DNA from 3 places in the Bacillus sp. C1 genome. Region 1 is predicted to be linked to each of the others. Evidence: predicted binding sites of a transcription regulator. Region 1 holds the regulator's gene; each other region holds the start of a gene.
What was found. Region 1 encodes Rex, which represses fermentation and respiration genes when NADH is low (regulators of the CRP and FNR family bind a similar motif). Its sites were predicted from a motif close to TTGTGAAATATTTCACAA; they were not measured.
Positions count from the first base shown of each region.

Region 1 (6,974 bases):
ACACCGCCACTAAGTGCGCATAGTACTTTTTTATCTCCAACAGTTTCACGGATTTTTTCTAATTCTACTTCGATAAAGTTTTCCATGTTCCAACCTTCAGAACATCCACATACACCGAATACGAAGTTTTTAATTAAATCATTGCCGTGCTCTGAGTGACGTACTTCTGGGTGGAATTGTACACCGTATAAGTTTTGTGCTGCATTGCTCATACCAGCAATTGGACAAGATTCACTTGTTGCATCTACTACGAATCCTTCTGGTAAACCAGTTACTAGATCACCATGGCTCATCCATACAACTTGCTCTTCCGGAAGATTTGCATATAATTTTGATTCGTTCTCTACTTTCAGAACTGCTTTTCCGTACTCACGATGATTTGCGCGTTCTACTTTTCCACCAAAGTGTTTTGTCATAAGCTGCATACCGTAGCAAATACCAAAGATCGGCAAACCTAATTCAAAGATTTTTTCATCACAGTGGAATGCATTTTCACCGTATACACTATTTGGTCCACCAGAGAAGATGATACCTTTTGGATTCATTGCTTTAATTTCTTCTGCAGTAATTGTATGTGGATGAAGTTCACTGTATACACCGAACTCACGAATTCGACGTGCAATTAACTGATTGTATTGACTCCCAAAATCTAAAACGATAATCGTATCGTGCTGTTTCTTCAAAATAATCACCCCAACGTTAGTTCTCGTATATAAATATTTTCACCAATTTGGCAAAAAGCATTACCAATATAATAAAAAAAGCCAGTCCTCCGCCCTCAGTCTCATAACAAAGAAAAGGCAGGGGTCTGACTTTATAAAGATAGTATTCCGCTCTTTATAAATATAAGACACTCTGCCTTCATAGTCAGGTTGTTTACGGTAACCCGGTAGAGACTCTCAAACCATATCATTGAGGATATATGAAGGATTGTTTTATATTATCTTCCTAGATTCTAACAATGAAGTATCAATACGGTCAAGAGAGAAAGCGACAAAATTCTACAGAAATTATTTTCTGATTGCGATGAGACCTTTATTCCTGTAATTTTTCTGCCGTATACGCAAAAAAACATCCACCTCTATATAGAGATGGATGTTAAGCTGACGAATGAAATTACATCATTCCGCCCATACCGCCCATGCCCATGCCGCCCATGTCAGGCATTGCTGGTGCATTTGGTTCTGGCTTGTCAGCAACTACAGCTTCAGTTGTTAAGAACATTGCTGCAACAGATGCTGCGTTTTGAAGTGCAGAACGAGTTACTTTTGCTGGGTCTACGATACCAGACTCAAGCATGTTTACCCATTCGCCTGTTGCTGCGTTGAAACCAACGCCTACTTTTTCGCCTTTTAAGCGCTCTACAACAACAGACCCTTCTAGACCAGCGTTGATTGCGATTTGGCGAACAGGCTCTTCTAATGCACGAAGTACAATGTTGATACCTGTTGCTTCGTCGCCTTCAGCTGCAAGGCCAGCTACTTTCGTGTATACGTTCATAAGTGAAGTACCGCCACCTGCAACAATACCTTCTTCTACTGCTGCACGAGTTGAGTTTAGTGCATCTTCAATGCGAAGTTTACGCTCTTTCAACTCAGTTTCAGTTGCTGCACCTACTTTAATTACTGCTACGCCGCCTGCAAGTTTCGCAAGACGCTCTTGTAATTTTTCACGATCGAATTCAGAAGTTGTGTCTTCTAATTGCGCACGGATTTGCCCAATACGTGCTTCGATTTGTTCTGTGCTTCCTACACCTTCAACTACAGTTGTGTTTTCTTTCGTTACAACAACTTTACCAGCGCGTCCTAAAGATGCAACTGTAGCAGATTTTAAGTCGCGTCCTAATTCTTCAGTGATTACTTCACCGCCAGTTAAAATCGCGATATCTTCTAACATTGCTTTACGACGGTCACCAAATCCAGGAGCTTTAACAGCTACTACATTGAATGTACCACGAAGTTTGTTCACTACTAATGTAGCTAAAGCTTCGCCTTCTACATCTTCTGCAATGATAAGAAGTGGTTTACCTTGTTGTACCACTTGCTCTAACACAGGTAAGATTTCTTGAATGTTAGAAATCTTTTTGTCAGTGATTAAGATATATGGATTATCAAGAACTGCTTCCATTTTGTCAGAATCAGTAATCATGTAAGGAGATGCATATCCACGATCAAACTGCATACCTTCTACTACATCTAATTCTGTTGTGAATCCTTTAGATTCTTCTAATGTAATAACGCCGTCGTTACCAACGCGCTCCATTGCTTCAGCAATTAATTTACCTACTTCTTCGTCAGCAGCAGAAATAGCAGCTACTTGTGCGATAGAAGATTTACCTTCGATTGGTTTAGAAATCGTTTTTAATTCTTCTACTGCTGCAACAACAGCTTTTTCAATACCTTTACGAAGGCCCATTGGGTTTGCACCAGCTGTTACGTTTTTTAAACCTTCACGAATCATAGCTTGTGCTAATACAGTTGCAGTTGTTGTTCCGTCACCAGCTACGTCATTTGTTTTGCTAGCAACTTCTGCTACTAATTTTGCGCCCATGTTTTCGAATGCATCTTCTAATTCAATTTCTTTTGCGATTGTTACACCATCATTTGTAATAAGTGGTGAACCGAATTTTTTCTCAAGTACAACGTTACGACCTTTTGGTCCAAGCGTTACTTTTACTGCGTCTGCAAGAGTGTCGACACCGCGAAGCATCGAACGACGTGCTTCTTCACTAAATTTAATATCTTTTGCCATAATATTTGACCCCCTTGGATTTTTTAAATGTATATAATTAACCGATAACTGCTAAAATGTCACTTTCACGTAAAATCAAGTAGTCTGTACCTTCGTATTTCACTTCAGTACCTGCATATTTTGAGAAGATGATAAGATCGCCTGCTGCTACCTCTAAAGCAACACGCTCACCATTTTCAAGCACTCGACCAGTACCTACTGCAATAACTTTACCCTCTTGTGGTTTTTCTTTTGCAGTGTCTGGTAATACAATACCACTTGCTGTTTTTTCTTCTGCTTGAACAAGCTCAATTACAACGCGATCACCTAATGGCTTTAGCATGAACAATAACCTCCTCATTTTCCTATGTAAGTTTTCCTTATTAGCACTCAATCACCTTGAGTGCTAACACACTTATAATAATAAATAATCTAATTTTCTTTTGCAAGTAAAAAAATCATAATTTTTTCGCAAATTACTCTATAAGCTTTTCTATATAAGCATTCTTGTCTGTATTATTCAATTCTCATTTTTTCTAATTACAGCCTTTGCGATATGAATCTGCGTTTCTACTTATCGTATGTTACAATATGAAAGACACCCTAAGTTGTTTTCTCTATACATACAACTTTTTCCTGTCTGCTATTTCATTTTCAAATAAAAATTTACAAAAAAATCATAATATGCATTCACATGATGTATCTTCGGGTGGGTATTTACATGCTATCCTCCCCTATCCCATACACTAGAGTTAGAAAGGATGGTTAAACCGTTTGAAAAAACAATATTGGTGGATTATAGTTACATACATTCTGATGCAGTTATCAGGCATTGTTGGATTACCACTTCTTCTGAAAACTGGACTATATGATAACAGGGGGTTCACTAGAGAAGAAAAACTACAAATACTAACTGGACACTGGGCAATCATTAGCTTTTTCATCGCATTATGCATTGTACTTTTGCTCCTCAGAACAGACATTCGCGATCGGCACTTAAATACAAAACGTGCTACTATTCCTGCCACAATTGGCTGGATCTTTATTGGTTTCTTTTTAGCTCTCTTTTCTCAAACGATTGCAGGTACAATCGAAATGCACTTACTAGGCATAAAGCCAGGTTCTGAAAATACAGCACAGTTAATGGATATCGCAAGGACGACACCTTGGTTCCTGATTGTTATATCAATAATCGGTCCTATTTTAGAAGAGATTGTCTTTAGAAAAATCTTATTTGGTACACTTTATAAAAAATTCAACTTCTTTATCGCTGCAATTATTAGTTCCCTTGTGTTCGCAGCAATTCACTTTGATTTTACGCATCTACTGGTCTATACTGCCATGGGTCTTGTATTCGCCTTCTTATATGTGAAAACAAAGCGAATTATCGTTCCTATTATGGCTCATGTTGCAATGAATACATTAGTTGCAATCACTCAAGTAATAATAAGTAACGATCAAATACAAGAAATGATTAAAAAAGCAGAGCAAATGCAAGGATTTATCGGAGGATTTTAAAATATGAGGAACTCACCATTGTTCATGTCAGCACTGTATTTTCTTCTTGGATGTGTCTTTACACGTTATGCAATCACGAACGTTACAGATACAATCTGGAACTTTTGGACACTGCTGTTTGCTGTTATGGCGACAATTGACTTTAATTTGGCACTTCGACTTCTCTTAATAAAATTCACAAAGAAAAAGCCACAATAAAACGCAGAGGGATTCCTCTGCGTTTTATTGTGGATAATTTTTCAAAAAATAAACTAATGTTTGTAATTCTACAGCTAAATCAATATGATGAATTCTTATATTTTCCGAAACATTTAATCGTGCTGGTGTAAAATTTAAAATCCCATGTATATTTGTTTCGGCCAATCGATCTGCTACAGTTTGTGCAACAGTAGCAGGTACTGTTAATATTGCCACTTGTATATCATTTGTTAAACGCTCTTCTAATTCGTCTAAATGATATACAGGGATTCCTCCGATTTCTTTTCCAACTTTCTCTTCATTGACATCAAAAGCCATTTCAATCTTTGTATTATTATTTTTCGTGAAATTGTAATGTAAGAAAGCGGTCCCTAAATTACCTACTCCAATAAGCGCTACACGTGTTATATCATCTTGATCGAGCGTTTCCCGGAAAAATGATAGTAAATAATTCACATTATATCCATATCCCTTTTTCCCTAACGCTCCAAAATATGAGAAATCTCTTCGAATTGTTGCCGAATCTACTTTTACAGCCTCACTCAATTCTGCTGATGAAACACGTTGCTTACCAGAAAGCGATAAGTTTTGGATAAATCGATAGTATAGAGGCAATCTTTTGGCAGTGGCCTGTGGAATCTTCTGCTGATCCATGTAATCTCTCCTCTCTTCCTATCTTTGTTCATAGACTGAAAACAAATACAGAAGTTTAGCACTTATGACTTTCCTTGTATAATAGAGAAAAGACTTCTCTCTTTATTTTAAACTATACACTATTTTTAGTATGATTGAGAAATATAAACATGGCAAAGTTAAGAAATTAGTTGAGGTGAAAACATTGATTTTATTACAAGTGAACGGGCTTTCAAAATTATACGGTGCTGAAACAATTCTTGCAAACATTAAATTGGAAGTTCAAACAAAAGATCGCATTGCACTCGTTGGTCGAAATGGTGCTGGAAAATCTACATTATTAAAAATAATTGCCGGCGAATTATCCCACGATGGTGGAGAAATTATAAAACCGAAAGATGTTTCGATTGGGTATTTAGCCCAAAATACTGGTTTAGAAACTTCTTTAACAATTTGGGATGAAATGCTTACCGTCTTTACACATCTAGAGCAAATGGAAAAGAAACTTCGAAGGTTAGAACAGGAGATGGGTAAAGAAGAGAACTTTTCAAATGCTACTACATACGAAAGATTACTCGCTGATTATGATCAATTACAGTTAAACTACAAAGATCAGGGGGGGTATCAATATGAAGCTGATATTCGCTCCATTTTAAGTGGGCTTGGTTTTCCTATCGAAACACACCAAACAACAATTTCTACGTTAAGTGGTGGTCAGAAAACGAGACTTGCTCTTGGTAAACTACTATTAACTAAACCAGATTTACTCATTTTGGACGAGCCAACAAACCATTTAGATATCGATACACTAACATGGCTTGAACAATATTTACAAGGCTATCCTGGCGCTATTTTAATCGTCTCCCATGATCGCTACTTTTTAGATAAGCTTGTTACACAAGTATATGAAATTTCTAATAAAGAAAGTAGACGATATGTTGGAAATTATAGCAAATATTTAGATTTAAAAGCTGCATTATATGAACAAGAAATGAAACGTTATGAAAAACAACAAGAGGAAATTGCTAAGCTGGAAGACTTTGTTCAAAAGAACATCGCCCGTGCTTCTACAACAAAACGTGCTCAAAGCCGCCGTAAGCAATTAGACCGAATGGAATTACTAACTAGGCCCTTAGGTGACTCTAAATCTGCATCGTTCCACTTTGACATCGAAAAACAAAGCGGAAATGACGTATTACAGGTAAAGGATGTTTCAATTGGGTATGACAAAGAAGCAGTTATCGAGCATGTAAATATGCGTTTGACCCGAGGAGATAGTGTCGCACTAGTCGGTCCAAATGGTATTGGAAAATCTACATTATTAAAATCGATTGTGAATAAGTTGAAGCCGTTAAGGGGAGAAGTTTCTTTCGGTTCAAATGTATCCATTGGATACTATGATCAAGAACAGGCAAACTTAACATCATCTAAGCGTGTTTTAAACGAGCTATGGGACGATTATCCGTTAGAACCAGAAAAAGAAATTCGCACGATACTCGGTAACTTTTTATTTACAGGGGACGATGTATTAAAACCCGTATCTTCCCTAAGTGGTGGTCAAAAAGCACGATTAGCTCTGGCAAAATTGATGATGCAAAAATCTAATCTACTCATTCTCGATGAGCCAACAAACCATCTTGATTTAAATAGTAAAGAGATTTTAGAAAATGCCCTAATTGATTATCCAGGAACTCTTTTATTCGTTTCTCATGATCGCTACTTTATTAATCGTGTCACTACTACAGTTGTTGAGTTATCAACAGATGGCGCACAAGAATATTTAGGTGACTATGACTACTATATTGAAAAGAAAAATGAAATGATTGAACGTGCGGAATTTGAACAACAAGAAGAGAGTACACCAGCTCAAAAGACAATTGCTCAAGAAAAATTAA
Region 1 covers NZ_JBTMZT010000024.1:3,439-10,412, reverse strand. The annotation lists gene guaA (glutamine-hydrolyzing GMP synthase) at 1-683, opposite strand, end outside; purine riboswitch at 845-946, opposite strand; gene groL (chaperonin GroEL) at 1,117-2,751, opposite strand; gene groES (co-chaperone GroES) at 2,789-3,073, opposite strand; gene ACX5JI_RS26115 (CPBP family intramembrane glutamic endopeptidase) at 3,505-4,248, shown strand; gene ACX5JI_RS26110 (YdiK family protein) at 4,252-4,446, shown strand; gene ACX5JI_RS26105 (redox-sensing transcriptional repressor Rex) at 4,471-5,100, opposite strand; gene ACX5JI_RS26100 (ABC-F family ATP-binding cassette domain-containing protein) at 5,285-6,974, shown strand, end outside.

Region 2 (6,974 bases), on a different contig from region 1:
AAATATGGCGCGTAATATCGGCGGATTAGCGGGACTATCTTATGACGTTCCAGCGATTACAATTAACCGTTACTGTTCTTCAGGATTACAAAGTATCGCTTACGGTGCAGAACGCATTATGCTTGGTCATTCTGAAGCGGTATTATCTGGCGGAGCTGAATCTATGAGTTTAGTGCCAATGATGGGTCACGTCGTTCGTCCAAATAGCCGCCTTGTAGAAGGGGCGCCAGAATATTATATGGGCATGGGACATACAGCGGAGCAAGTTGCTGTGAAATATGGGATTTCTCGCGAGGAGCAAGATGCGTTTGCGGTAAGAAGTCACCAGCGTGCGGCAAAGGCATTAGCTGAAGGGAAATTTGCCGACGAAACAGTGCCGGTTGATGTAACACTTCGTACAATTACAAGTAATAACAAGATTCAAGAAGAAACAATTACATTCGCACAAGATGAAGGCGTAAGAGCAGAGACAACGTTAGACATCTTAGGAAAATTACGTCCAGCCTTTAACGTTCGCGGTTCTGTAACAGCTGGTAACTCTTCACAAATGAGTGACGGGGCAGCCTCTGTCCTTCTTATGGATCGTGAAAAAGCAGTGAGCGATGGCATGAAGCCACTTGCGAAATTCCGCTCCTTTGCAGTAGCGGGTGTACCACCAGAAGTAATGGGAATTGGTCCAATTGCGGCAATTCCAAAAGCGTTAAAACTAGCAGGATTAGAACTATCTGATATTGGCCTATTTGAACTAAATGAAGCATTCGCCTCTCAATCAATCCAAGTTATTCGTGAACTTGGATTAGATGAAGAAAAAGTAAACGTAAATGGCGGCGCAATCGCACTTGGTCATCCACTTGGCTGTACAGGAGCGAAACTAACATTAACTCTTATTCATGAAATGAAACGCCGCAACCAGCAGTTCGGTATTGTAACAATGTGTATTGGCGGCGGCATGGGAGCTGCTGGAGTGTTTGAATTACTATAAAAAAAGTAGAAGCGGTTCGTTCAGAATATGAAGCGAAGCCACCGGAACTAGATTAAATAAAAAATGGAAGCAACAAAAGGGTATGAAAAATAAAGGGAGAGCCGACTTTTCTCAAAATGAGGGAAGCGGCTTACGAAAATATGAAGGAGGAAATTTTCATGGAAAAAACAGTGGGAAATGCAGTAAAAGGCGGTAGCTTTTTAGTTGATGAGATTACGATTGATCAAGTATTTACACCAGAGGATTACACTGATGAGCATAAAATGATAGCGAAAACAACAGAGGACTTTATCGTAAATGAAGTTCTCCCAGAGCTTGAATATTTAGAGCAGCATGAGTTTGATCGCTCTGTCCGCTTATTAAAAGAAGCTGGAGAGCTTGGTCTATTAGGCGCTGATGTGCCAGAAGAGTACGGCGGAATTGGTCTTGATAAAGTAAGTTCAGCATTAATCGCAGAGAAATTCTCTCGCGCTGGCGGTTTTGCAATTACACACGGTGCGCACGTTGGGATTGGATCATTACCAATCGTATTATTTGGTAACGAAGAGCAAAAGAAGAAGTATTTACCACCACTTGCAACAGGTGAAAAGCTTGCGGCATACGCATTAACTGAGCCAGGTTCTGGGTCTGATGCATTAGGTGCAAAAACAACAGCGCGTTTAAATGCAGAAGGTACACATTACGTTCTAAACGGCGAAAAACAATGGATTACAAATTCAGCGTTTGCTGATGTATTCATCGTATACGCAAAAATAGATGGTGAGCACTTCTCAGCATTTATCGTAGAGAAAGAATATCCAGGTGTATCTACAAGCCCTGAAGAAAAGAAAATGGGGATTAAATGTTCGTCAACTCGTACATTAATTTTAGAAGATGCATTAGTGCCGAAAGAAAATGTACTTGGTGAAATTGGAAAAGGCCATATCATTGCCTTTAATATTTTAAATATTGGTCGTTATAAATTAGGTGTTGGTACAGTAGGTTCTTCCAAACGTGCGTTAGAACTTTCAGCACAGTATGCAAATCAGCGTCAACAGTTTAAACAACCAATCGCTCGCTTCCCGTTAATTCAAGAAAAACTTGCGAACATGGCAGCGAAAATTTATGCAGCGGAAAGTTCTGTATACCGTACAGTTGGCTTATTTGAAAGCCGCATGAGCACATTATCAGAAGAAGAAGTAAAAGATGGCAAAGCTGTCGCAGCTTCAATTGCTGAATATGCAATTGAGTGCTCTTTAAATAAAGTATTCGGTTCTGAAGTATTAGACTACGTAGTAGATGAAGGTGTTCAAATCCATGGTGGTTACGGATTTATGGCAGAATACGAGATTGAAAGAATGTATCGCGACTCTCGTATTAACCGTATTTTCGAAGGAACGAACGAAATTAACCGCTTAATCGTACCAGGTACGTTCTTACGTAAAGCAATGAAAGGTGAATTACCACTTCTGCAAAAAGCGCAAAAATTACAAGAAGAGTTAATGATGATGATGCCAGAAGAAGTAGGCGATGAGCCATTAGCACTTCAAAAATATTTAGTAAAGAACGCGAAGAAAATCGGTTTAATGGTAGCTGGATTAGCTGCTCAAAAATACGGTAAAGCATTAGATAAAGAGCAAGAAGTTCTTGTTAACATTGCGGATATCGTAAGCAACTTATATGCAATGGAATCTGCGCTGCTTCGTACAGAAAAAGCAATCAAAGAAACGGGTCTTGAAAAGAATAAACAAAAAGTATTATACACTGAAGTATTCTGCCAAGAAGCGTTCAACCAAATTGAAGCAGATGCGAAAGAAACAATTATCGCAGTTGAAAGTGGTGATATGCTGCGTATGATGTTATCAGCGCTTCGCAAATTCACTCGTCACACACCGCTGAACGTAATTCCGAAGAAACGTGAAATTGCTGCGAAAGTGTTAGAGGATGAGCGTTATACAGTTTAATAAGTAAGGGAAAGCAGTAGCCATGTTTGTGGCTACTGCTTTTTCAGAGTGTTGGGAAACAGGAGCTAGGGGCTCCTGTTTTTTGTCGTTTTTTGCTGGTTAGTCGATATCCTTTGTCGAATCGCTGATATATTTCAATTTGCGCCGATATATGATGAGAAACGATCGATATATTTGAAAAATCGTCGATAAAATTTCATTTACTATTTTATGCGAAAAAACGAATATAATGTGCCATGATTTTTCATGCATACGATTCAAAAAGAACGAAATACTAAACGAGGAATGCACAAAGAAAGGCAGGTATGTTCGATGCATAATTTAACAGAACTTGAAGTGGAAAATTTACGCCATTTAATTGGTGGACATGCGACGATTATTAATAAATTGGAGCAGTATGCCCAAGGCTGTACGGACCCGCAGCTCAAGCAAATGTTGCAAAAGGATGCGCAAGATGCGAGAAATACGAAGCAGCAATTAATGACTTTTTTAGGATAGGAGGAAGCGGGATATGAATGAAAAAGATATGGTAAATGATTATTTAGCGGGACTTAATGCAAGTTTAACAAGTTATGCAAATTACATTGCACAATCGGATAACGAGCAGTTACATCAAACGTTAATTCAAATTCGTAATCAAGATGAAATGCGTCAACGTAATTTATATGAGTATGCTAAGCAAAAGAACTATTATCAACCAGCAGCCCCGGCAAACCCAATGATTGTACAGCAATTGAAAAGTCAATTAAGTGCACAGTAATATGGAAAAACGAGTGAATGTAGGTAATGATTCACTCGTTTTTGTATTTGTATATATCAATGTATATGAGAGAAATATTTTTTGAGTTGTAACAAATATGATGAAAATATAGTGTAGCATTTCACAAAATATACATATGAATGTTCAATATTTCACAAAGTATCCATGGTTTCTACAGTGAGAACCTTTATAATAATAAGTGTAAAGAACAAATATTACATAATGACTTAGGAGAGGTTCTTATGAATAGAAATACAAGAAAAATCGCAATTATTGGTACTGGATTAGTCGGATCAAGCTGTGCGTATTCAATTGTGAATCAAGGAATCTGTGAGGAACTAGTATTAATTGATATAAATCATGAACGTGCAGTTGGTGAAGCAATGGATTTATCACACTGCGTTAACTTTACAAATACAAGAACAAAAGTATATGCAGGCCATTATGAAGACTGCAAAGATATGGACATTGCCATTATTACAGCAGGGCCAGCGCCAAAACCAGGACAAAGTCGTTTAGATACTTTAGGGGCAAGCGCGAAGATTATGGAAAGTGTTGTGGAAGACGTAATGGCAAGTGGATTTGATGGCATTTTCTTAATCGCATCAAACCCAGTTGACATTATTACTTATCAAGTTTGGAAATTGTCTGGCTTACCAAGAAATCGCGTGCTTGGTACAGGAACATCTTTAGACTCTTCACGTTTAAGAACAATTTTATCTGAAATGCTTGAAGTGGATCCTCGTAGTATTCACGGTTACTCATTAGGGGAACATGGTGATTCTCAAATGGTTGCTTGGTCACATGTTACAGTTGGCGGAAAACCAATTTTACAAATTTTAGATGAACAAAAAGAACGTTTCAGCGAAATTAGTTTAGATGACATTGTGGAGAAAACTGCCAAAGCTGGTTGGGAAATTTACAAACGTAAAGGAACTACTTATTACGGCATTGGTAACTCACTCGCTTATATAGCAAGCTCTATCTTTAATGATGATCATCGCGTAATTGCTGTTTCAACAATTTTAGATGGTGAATATGGCGAATATAATCTTTGTACAGGTGTACCAGGGGTTATTACAAGAGAAGGTGTGAAAGAGATTGTAGAACTCAACTTAACAGAAGCTGAAGAAAGCCGCTTCGCACAATCAAATGATATTTTACGTGACTATATGAAAATAATCGGTTACTAAACTAGGAGAAGGTGAAACAAATGAAGAAATATATAATGTCTCGTGTCTTTAAAGGTTCTGCCGGAATTGCACAAGGTATTTTCGTATCCCTTGGAATTGGTTTACTTATCGAAAATATAGGGAGAATTGTTGATATTCCGATGTTGATTACAATTGGAGTTGTTGCAAAATCACTTATGGCACCAGCAATTGGAGCAGGGATTGCTTTCATGCTTGGAGCAAATGGACTTGTCATTTTCTCAGCGATGGTTGCCGGGGCGATTGGAGCAGGATCCATTTCAATTACTGAAGCTGGTTTAATCATTAAAACTGGTGAACCGATTGGTGCGTTATTAACAGCAACTTTAGCAGTGTATATCGGTAAACGATTAAGCGGAAAAACAGCTGTAGATATGATGCTTGTTCCATTTGCGGCAATATTAGGTTCTGGTTTAGTTGGCATTTGGTTGGCTCAACATATTAGCCCTGTCTTAAATACAGTCGGCGCATTTATTAAAGATAGCTCAGCTGGTAGTCCATTTATTGCTTCTATTGTACTTGCAGTTGTTTGGGGACTATTACTTATTTCTCCAGCTTCATCTGCCGCTCTAGCAATTGCACTTAGCCTAGATGGTGTTGCAGGCGGGGCGGCACTTGCAGGATGTGTTGCTCAATTTATCGGATTTTCTGTTATCTCTGCAAAAGAGAACAATTTAGGCGGTATTTTAGCACAGGCACTTTGTACTCCGAAAGTACAGTTGCCGAATATTACTAAAAATCCAATGATTCTCGTCCCAACTGTCGTTGCCAGCGCAATTGTGGGTCCTGTATCTGCACTGATTTTTCAACTGGAAGCAGGTAAAGAAATTGCAGGTCTCGGATTAAGTTCTTTTATTGCACCAATTAATTTGATTTCTAGCCAAGGGGTCGGTGTTGTACCAGCCATGGTCATCACTTATATCATAATTCCAGTAGCTGTTTCTTATATTATTTACATTGCATTAAAAAAAGCAGGTCGCATCCATTCTGGCGACATGACTGTGCCACAATCTTGAATCATGATCCCAAATCTCCTTTCTATAGATAAAAGCAGACTGAAGAAGCTACAGTCTGCTTTTTAGTTATATTATATATAAATCCATTTTGACTTTTCGACACATAGCCCGCTGCTATGCATGGCCGGATGCTCTCTCCCACCTAAAAAGAATGGTTTTATGTCATTTTTTTAATTCATATTTTATATGTTTGTTTTACTGGAACCGTAACAGTTTCTTTTCTGTTAACTAATAATAATTGCACACCGAAGTATAATGTGCTCGCCAATGCTATACCTGAAACGGCATCTAAGAAAGCGTGTTGCTTTGTAAATAGAGTCGATAAGATAATGAGAGTACCAAAGAAAGTAAGAATTGAATATTCCCACTTATGTTGCTCTCTTCGCTTATAAGCCGCTAGCATAATCACAAATGTTGTGAGAACGTGGATGCTAGGAAAACAGTTTACCGGTTGATCGATACTATAAATATAGCGAACTAAGCTAGAAAATACATCTGTTCCTACTACAGTAGGACGAGGTACTGTTGTTTGCCAAAAATAATAGATCGAAAAGCATGCGAGTTTTCCAAGAATAACGCCGCTTAATGTTATATAGTACTGTTTTCGATTAGCGAAACAATAATAAATGAGTGCTCCATATAGATATGGAAACCAAAGTAAATATGGAATGATAAATGCCTTTACAAATGGAATCCAATCATCAATTACTGTTGTAACATTAACAGCGTGTGTTCCAGATTTATTGAGTACATCGTAAAGGGGGCTTACGAGTACGAGTAGAAGTATATAACTTAATGGAAGAAAAGATGAAAGCTTATATTTTTTCATGATGATCTCCTAGTGTTTAGTAATATAAGTAAACCTTGTTGATTATAATATAGAAACTCTAAAGGGGCTATTGATTTTACTTACATTTTCTTAAATGAACCTTACATTTTTGTCACTTGACTTTGAATGGAGGGGTTAGATATGAAACGTTTGTGGGGGCTGTTAGTTCTCATATTGTTCTGTCTAGTGGGAGCGGGTTGTGAAAAGAAGAATGTGCCGCCTATCCAAGAGTA
Region 2 covers NZ_JBTMZT010000004.1:100,078-107,051, reverse strand. The annotation lists gene ACX5JI_RS14370 (acetyl-CoA C-acetyltransferase) at 1-982, shown strand, start outside; gene ACX5JI_RS14365 (acyl-CoA dehydrogenase FadE) at 1,141-2,925, shown strand; gene ACX5JI_RS14360 (hypothetical protein) at 3,238-3,423, shown strand; gene ACX5JI_RS14355 (spore coat protein) at 3,437-3,685, shown strand; gene ACX5JI_RS14350 (L-lactate dehydrogenase) at 3,928-4,878, shown strand; gene ACX5JI_RS14345 (PTS sugar transporter subunit IIC) at 4,899-5,912, shown strand; gene ACX5JI_RS14340 (phosphatase PAP2 family protein) at 6,088-6,741, opposite strand; gene ACX5JI_RS14335 (hypothetical protein) at 6,883-6,974, shown strand, end outside.
Region 2: a site for Rex is predicted at 3,826-3,843, ahead of ACX5JI_RS14350 (L-lactate dehydrogenase). Genes of this name have one in related genera too.

Region 3 (6,974 bases), on a different contig from region 1:
TAGCTAAAGCCCTGGCATGTTCAATTGAAACCGGATTCCGTTTTTGTGGCATTATACTGCTGATTTGTACATACGGATTCGCAATAGTAATACCACCATATTCCTTTGTTACAAGTTTTAAAAAATCATGAAGCCATCTACCGCTATTTGTCATTGCCACCATAATTGTCGCACTTGTCTCTAATAAATAATCAGCACTTGCAATCGCGTCATATGAATTTTCAATAATACTTGAAAACCCAAGCAACTCTGCAACTTGCTGCCTATTTATAGGAAAACTTGTAGTCGATAGAGCAGCTGCTCCTAAAGGAGATTGATTGATAAGATGATATAGTTTCCAACCCCGCTCTAAGTCCCGCTGCATTGTATCATATATCGCTAACATATAATGACCAAATGTCGTTGGTTGCGCAGGTTGTGTATGTGTATACGCAGGCATAATCGTTTCTATATGTTCATTCGCCACTTCTAACATACTATCTTGTAAAAGAAGAAAATGCTCGATATAGCGTAATAAATAGCGGCGCAAACTCATTCGATACATTGCGACCCCCATATCATTTCGACTCCTGCCGATATGCATATTACTTACAAAATGATCATCTGCTTCTTGCTCAATTAAATGTTCGATTAAAAAAAAGAGATCCTCATGTTTTTGCTCATACAATAATTGACTCTTCGGAATTTGTGCCACTTTCTCTAATGCTGTTAAAATTACTTTGGCATCCTTTTGTTTCATTAATTTTTGGTCAATCAACATGAGAATATGAGCACGATGAACCATAAACATTTCTTGCAATAAATAATCTCGCTGAAATTGAAACACATGCTGTAACACACAATTGGCATACGTTTCCCCAGGGAAATTAGCGCCTTCACTCTTTATAAATTCGTCTCGTTCCTGTTTCATCACTTTTTCCCCTTTCGCCTAGTTATTTACTAAACATCATACCCGGAGCTTTTGAAAAAGTGCTTGTATGAAGGAAAACTTTAATTGACTAAGCAAAAATAAACCCGATGCTTCGCGCATCGAGTTTATTTAATAAAAGTCGCATCGTATTTTTCACTTTGTAACACTTGAAAATGCAAATTCAACAAATGTTTCCGAAGCTCCGCACTATCCTCTTCGCCCACTTCGTTTGCTAAAAATACAATTTCTGTACAATTTCCCAATTTATCAGTAGCGTACACTGCTTTTGCTAATGTCCATGGCGTATATCCATTTTTTTGTCCGGCATGCCGGAAGGACTTACGATACTTCTTCGCCTTCATATCCGTTTCAACAAGATTTGCCCACTCTTCTTTTTCAGCTTTTGTAAAACCTTTTTTATGATTCGCTTTTTCAAGAAGCACCATATAATCATTCGCAGATGCAGCGGGCAACTTATCTGACCATATTTTTTCGTATTTCTCTTCTAAATATAGTGGAATATCTTTTTGTAATAATGGCCCTTTCTCTTTCAAGCGCTCATGTATTAACATTGCATAACGGCGGTATTCTTCTTGCGGCATTTTTTTAAGCTTTTCCTCTAATTTAGACTTCGGAATATGCAACTCCTTATGCAAATATCCTGGAATGTATAAAGAGGAAACGATAGGAAATAACGGTTGATGTGAAGGCAGTGATAAATTTTGTAAATTTTGATTAATATGTCCTAGTCCAAGTCGATCCATTAAATATTCTGTATTGGCATTTGAACTAAACTTTACCATACCTTTTGCAACTTCCTCTAAGGAAACCGCATTTCCATCCAGGTTTCCCTTTCGTATTAAATATTTTTGCCAACGATCCTGCGCACCACCATCTGTATTCGGAATGTAGTAACGATTTACATCATCAATTGAAACATAGCTATTTGGGTCAATTCTCCCATCTACAACTTGTTTCGTGAATTCAATTGCAACAATTAATTTCATCGTACTCGCAACTGGCAACACAACATTTGGATTGACGGAATACACAACTTTATCATTTCGTTTTATAAGTAAGGCGCTATTTTTTTCATCTTTATGTTCTTCAACAAATGAAGCAATAAATTGAGCATCATCATTATGAGAACTCCGAACTTTTTTCACTAAAAAGCTACCGAGTATAAGCACCATGAATACACCAATGATTCCCGCACATATTATAACTTTTCTCAAGTAAATTCCCTCTCCTAATTTATATCTCTTATCTATCATATATATAAATCCAATTTGATTTGCTAACAGATACATTATGGTTATGAAGAACAGACAGAAACCTTCACTCATTTTCTCCTTCTGTTTTCACATGGAATGGGGCTAAAAAAGGCACTGACCGCCTCTATCCGTGGCCGGATGCTCTCATCCATCTGAAAAGAATGGTTTGATGTTAGTTTTTTAACTTGGATTTATATAGAGTTATACACAAAATAATAGAGAGGATTATCTAAATAATCCTCTCTATTATTTTAACTTGTAATCTCCTATTATGTCTATGTCATAATCCGAACAAAGTTCTCAATAAATTTATTATAATTTAATTTCCAACCAATCCTCACCCAATTTTTAAGAGCTTTTGCATCAGGCTGTGGCCGGAAATCAGCAATGCTTTCTCCCTTTGCACTACCTTCTAAAGCTACATCTACTTTCCGGTATACATATTCAATAATAGAGGGATTTGCAGCTGCCATCATTGTAACAACATCATGAATCGGACTACCTGCTATTTTCGGATTTATTTTCTTATATGCCTTATAATAATATTGGAAAATAGGTTCCATTAATTTGTTAAATCCTGTTTGCGAATGTTTGGTTATATATTTCACAGATTCTGGTGTCACAATTGCATCATTCGTTACATTAAGTGGAATTAAAGTTACATTTTTTGCATACTGCATGACTAAATTTGCAGCGAGTGCATCACCATGAAAGTTAGCCTCTGCTACCGGCGTAACATTCCCTGGAACAAGAAATGCCCCTCCCATACAGTAGTACTCTTTTACATCTCTCATGATATCTTTCCCCAATATAAACGCGGTCGCTAAATTTGTTGATCGCCCTGCATCAACAATAATAATTTCTTTTTTATAACGCTCAATTATATCAAAGATTGTGCAAAACGATTTAATATTTGGTTGAATTGTCTTTGGAGGACGAATGGGCCCTAATCCCTCTGCTCCATGAATTTCAGGATAATATGTGATAAATTCACCCGACAACGGCATTTTTGCTCCATTTATAATAGGTATATCCTTTCTCCCTGCTAATTGCATTAAATACGCAGCATTGCTTGTTGCTTGCTCTTGTGTTACATTGCCATATCCAGTTACAATCCCAACGATTTCAATCTCAGGATGTAATAACCCATACATAATGGCTAAAGAATCATCAATGCCTGGATCCCCTAAAAAAAGCACCTTTTTCATGGTACTTCCTCCATCCCTTCACCTTTTATTATAGTTTAATCCGTACTGTGTGTCTTCATTCCCTCACTGATTATTAGCCTCACCTAACTTATTTGCTTTCGCTCAATTTTAAGATGGGCTCTTAAAATCGAAATACATGTCAACTATTTTTCATACCATGTACGCCACAAATCAAAATGCACACTGTTTTTTGAACAAATGATGAATTATTCAAAAAAACCACTCATTTGAATCGTTTGTTCAAATTTCATTCATTGTGATTCAATTCACAAATCTACATACTAAACTTGTAAATATATTTTATTATGTATAGGAGGAATTTATTATGTTTATTGATTTTTTACGTAATAGCAAAAAAGCATTGTTTATTCTCTTACCCCTTCGTTTATATTTAGGGTATGCTTGGTTATCTGCTGGATTAGGAAAGCTTTTCGGTCAATCATTTGACGCAGGCGTTTTTTTAAAAGGGGCAATTGCCAACGCAAGTGGCGATCATCCAACTGTGCAAGGATGGTGGGCTGATTTTCTACAACATTTCGCTCTTCCATATGCTGATTTATTTAGCTTTCTTGTGCAGTGGGGAGAAATTTTAGTTGGGCTTGGTCTTCTTTTAGGAGGGCTTACGAAAACCGCGGCATTTTTCGGAGTTGTTATGAACACTGCTTTTCTTTTAAGTGGAGCTATAAGTACAAATCCAAATATGATACTATTGTCTATACTGATTTTAGTTGCAGGGCATAACGCAGGACGTCTCGGTCTCGACGGATTTGTTTTTCAAAAACTCTTCCATACATATAAAAAGAATCATCCAACTCGTCCTACACATAAAATTGCATCATAATTAGTTTTTTAATCAGTAGAGCTCATATACATTCAATATGAGCTCTATTTTTGATTAAAAACCATAAAACATATCCAACTTGTACATGCTATCATCATGCTGTTTTATCCCGTTATTTGCGGACAGTAAGACCCTCACTGATTAAAGTTTCACTGTATTTGCCGTTAACATACTGCCTATTACATACGCAATGAAAGCAAAACAAATGGGAAACACGACTGTATGTAGACCAAATGGTGTTGGGAAGCACAGATGGAATATCATATAAGAACCAACACCAATAAGAATGGAAGCAAGTGCACCAGTTGCATTTCCTTTCTTCCAATATAAACCTAAAACGATTGGCCAAATAAACGCTGCTTCTAATCCACCAAAAGAAAATAAATTTAACCAAATTAAGAAATCTGGTGGTTTAATAGCTGCTGCATATACGAGTAAACCAACGATTCCGGTAATCCACAAACTTCCTTTTTTGATAACTGTATCAGTTGCTTTTTCGTTGATATAGTTTACATATATGTCTTTAATGATTGATGAACTTACAAGTAATAAAAGCGAATTTACTGTCGACATAATAGCCGCCATTGGGGCAGCTAAAAAGATTCCAGCAAGCCAAGGCGGTAATACTTCTAGTGCAAGAAGTGGCATAACCTTGTCTGGTACCGTTACACCCGGAAGCACCACGCGCGCAAACACACCTGTTAAATGCATGCCAATCATAATCGTACCGACAACAACTGTTCCGATAACTAACGCTTGATGCATTGCCTTTGAGTTTTTATAAGACATCGCGCGTACGCTAATTTGTGGTAACCCAACAACACCTACACCAATTAAAATCCAAAATGATGTTACATACGTTTTTGTTAAACTACCATCCGCTCCAAACGGTGTAATTAAATTCGGATTAATTTGAACAAGTTCTTGCATGATTTTTTCAATTCCACCACCAGCGATTACTGTTGCAATTAAAATAATTGTCGTACCTGCTAACATAATAAAGCCAAGTAATGTATCAGATAAGGCAACGGCACGGAACCCACCAATTAAAACGTATACAAGTACAGAAAATGTAAAAAGAAATAAAGACGTTGTATACGAAAGACCTGTTAACGATTCAATTAATCTTCCGCCTCCAACCCACTGAGCAACAGTTGCTGAAAATAAAAAGATAATAATACATAATGCGGAAAGAATGACGACGCCTTTATGATTATATCTTCCTTTTAAGTAATCAATGAGCGTAATTGCTTCCATCTTTCTTGCAATGATCGCAAACTTTTTTCCAAGTACCGTCAAGACAATGTAACCCGTTACAACCTGGATTGCTGACAATAATACCCATCCAAGCCCCATATTATACGCAATACCAGGACCTCCAATAAAACTACTTGCGCTACCGTAAGTAGCAATCATTGTCATAGCTAATAATAAGCCGCCAAGTTCACGTCCTCCAAGAAAGTATTCTTGTAAAAACTTATTATGAGCCGTTGCTTGTACACGCCTTGATGCATACACACCAATTAAAAACACAACGATAAAAGAAATTATCATTGGAATTATTACGTACCAATTCATTTATCATTCCTCACTTTTTTCTTCCTCATCGAGCGGAATATCTTGAAATACAAAACGCACAATGAACATAAGTAATATAACTACTACAATAAAACCGACGATACAGCTATAAAAAAACCATGCCGGAAAACCTAATACATATGTATATTCATTCGGATTCTTACTCCCAAGCCCATAGGCAAATCCATACCATATTATAAAATTAATAACAGCAAGTCCAAGACCAATTAACGCCTCTTTATGGGCAATTCGAAAGCGTGGATCATTATGATAGTCCTTCATTTCCTTCCTCCTCTCACGATGTATAATTGTACCATTGTTTTTCTAGTTTTTCCTACTAGAAAAGAAAAACTAGCAGGATTTTTTAAAAAGCTATAGAAGCTAGCTCACTATTACATATTTTTTACAATTGTAACATAATTGAAATTTGAATTTTCAATCTATATTATTTATGATTTAAATTAGAGATTGTTCACCTAGTTTTTTTACAACCCTGTTACAGGAATAAATGTGGTTTCGCACTGCGTTTATATTATATTTCCAAGGGGGTTATACAATGAGTCAACTAGCTGTAAATCTTCATGAAAAAGTAGAGAAGTTTCTTCAAGGAACAAAAAAACTATATGTGAATGGAACTTTCGTTGAAAGCGTTTCCGGTAAGACATTTAAAACTCCTAATCCCGCAACAGGTGAAACACTTGCAATCGTTTCTGAAGCTGGTCGCGAAGATATTCATAAAGCGGTAGTTGCTGCCAGAGTTGCATTTGATGAAGGACCTTGGTCACGTATGAGTGGGGCTGAACGCAGCCGTCTTATGTATAAACTCGCTGATTTAATGGAGGAACATAAAGAAGAACTGGCACAACTTGAAACGTTGGATAACGGGAAACCAATTCGTGAAACATTAGCAGCAGACATTCCTCTTGCAATTGAACATATGCGTTATTACGCTGGCTGGGCTACAAAGATCGTCGGCCAAACAATTCCAGTATCTGGTGAATATTTTAACTATACGCGCCATGAAGCAGTTGGTGTTGTTGGACAAATTATTCCGTGGAATTTCCCTCTCCTAATGGCAATGTGGAAAATGGGTGCCGCTCTTGCGACTGGTTGTACAATTGTGTTAAAACCAGCAGAACAAACACCTCTTTCCGCTCTATACT
Region 3 covers NZ_JBTMZT010000001.1:1,132,445-1,139,418, reverse strand. The annotation lists gene argH (argininosuccinate lyase) at 1-910, opposite strand, end outside; gene ACX5JI_RS06055 (serine hydrolase) at 1,036-2,145, opposite strand; gene ACX5JI_RS06050 (nucleoside hydrolase) at 2,460-3,392, opposite strand; gene ACX5JI_RS06045 (DoxX family membrane protein) at 3,718-4,233, shown strand; gene panF (sodium/pantothenate symporter) at 4,375-5,811, opposite strand; gene ACX5JI_RS06035 (YhdT family protein) at 5,815-6,093, opposite strand; gene ACX5JI_RS06030 (aldehyde dehydrogenase family protein) at 6,368-6,974, shown strand, end outside.
Region 3: a site for Rex is predicted at 3,647-3,664, ahead of ACX5JI_RS06045 (DoxX family membrane protein). Genes of this name have one in related genera too.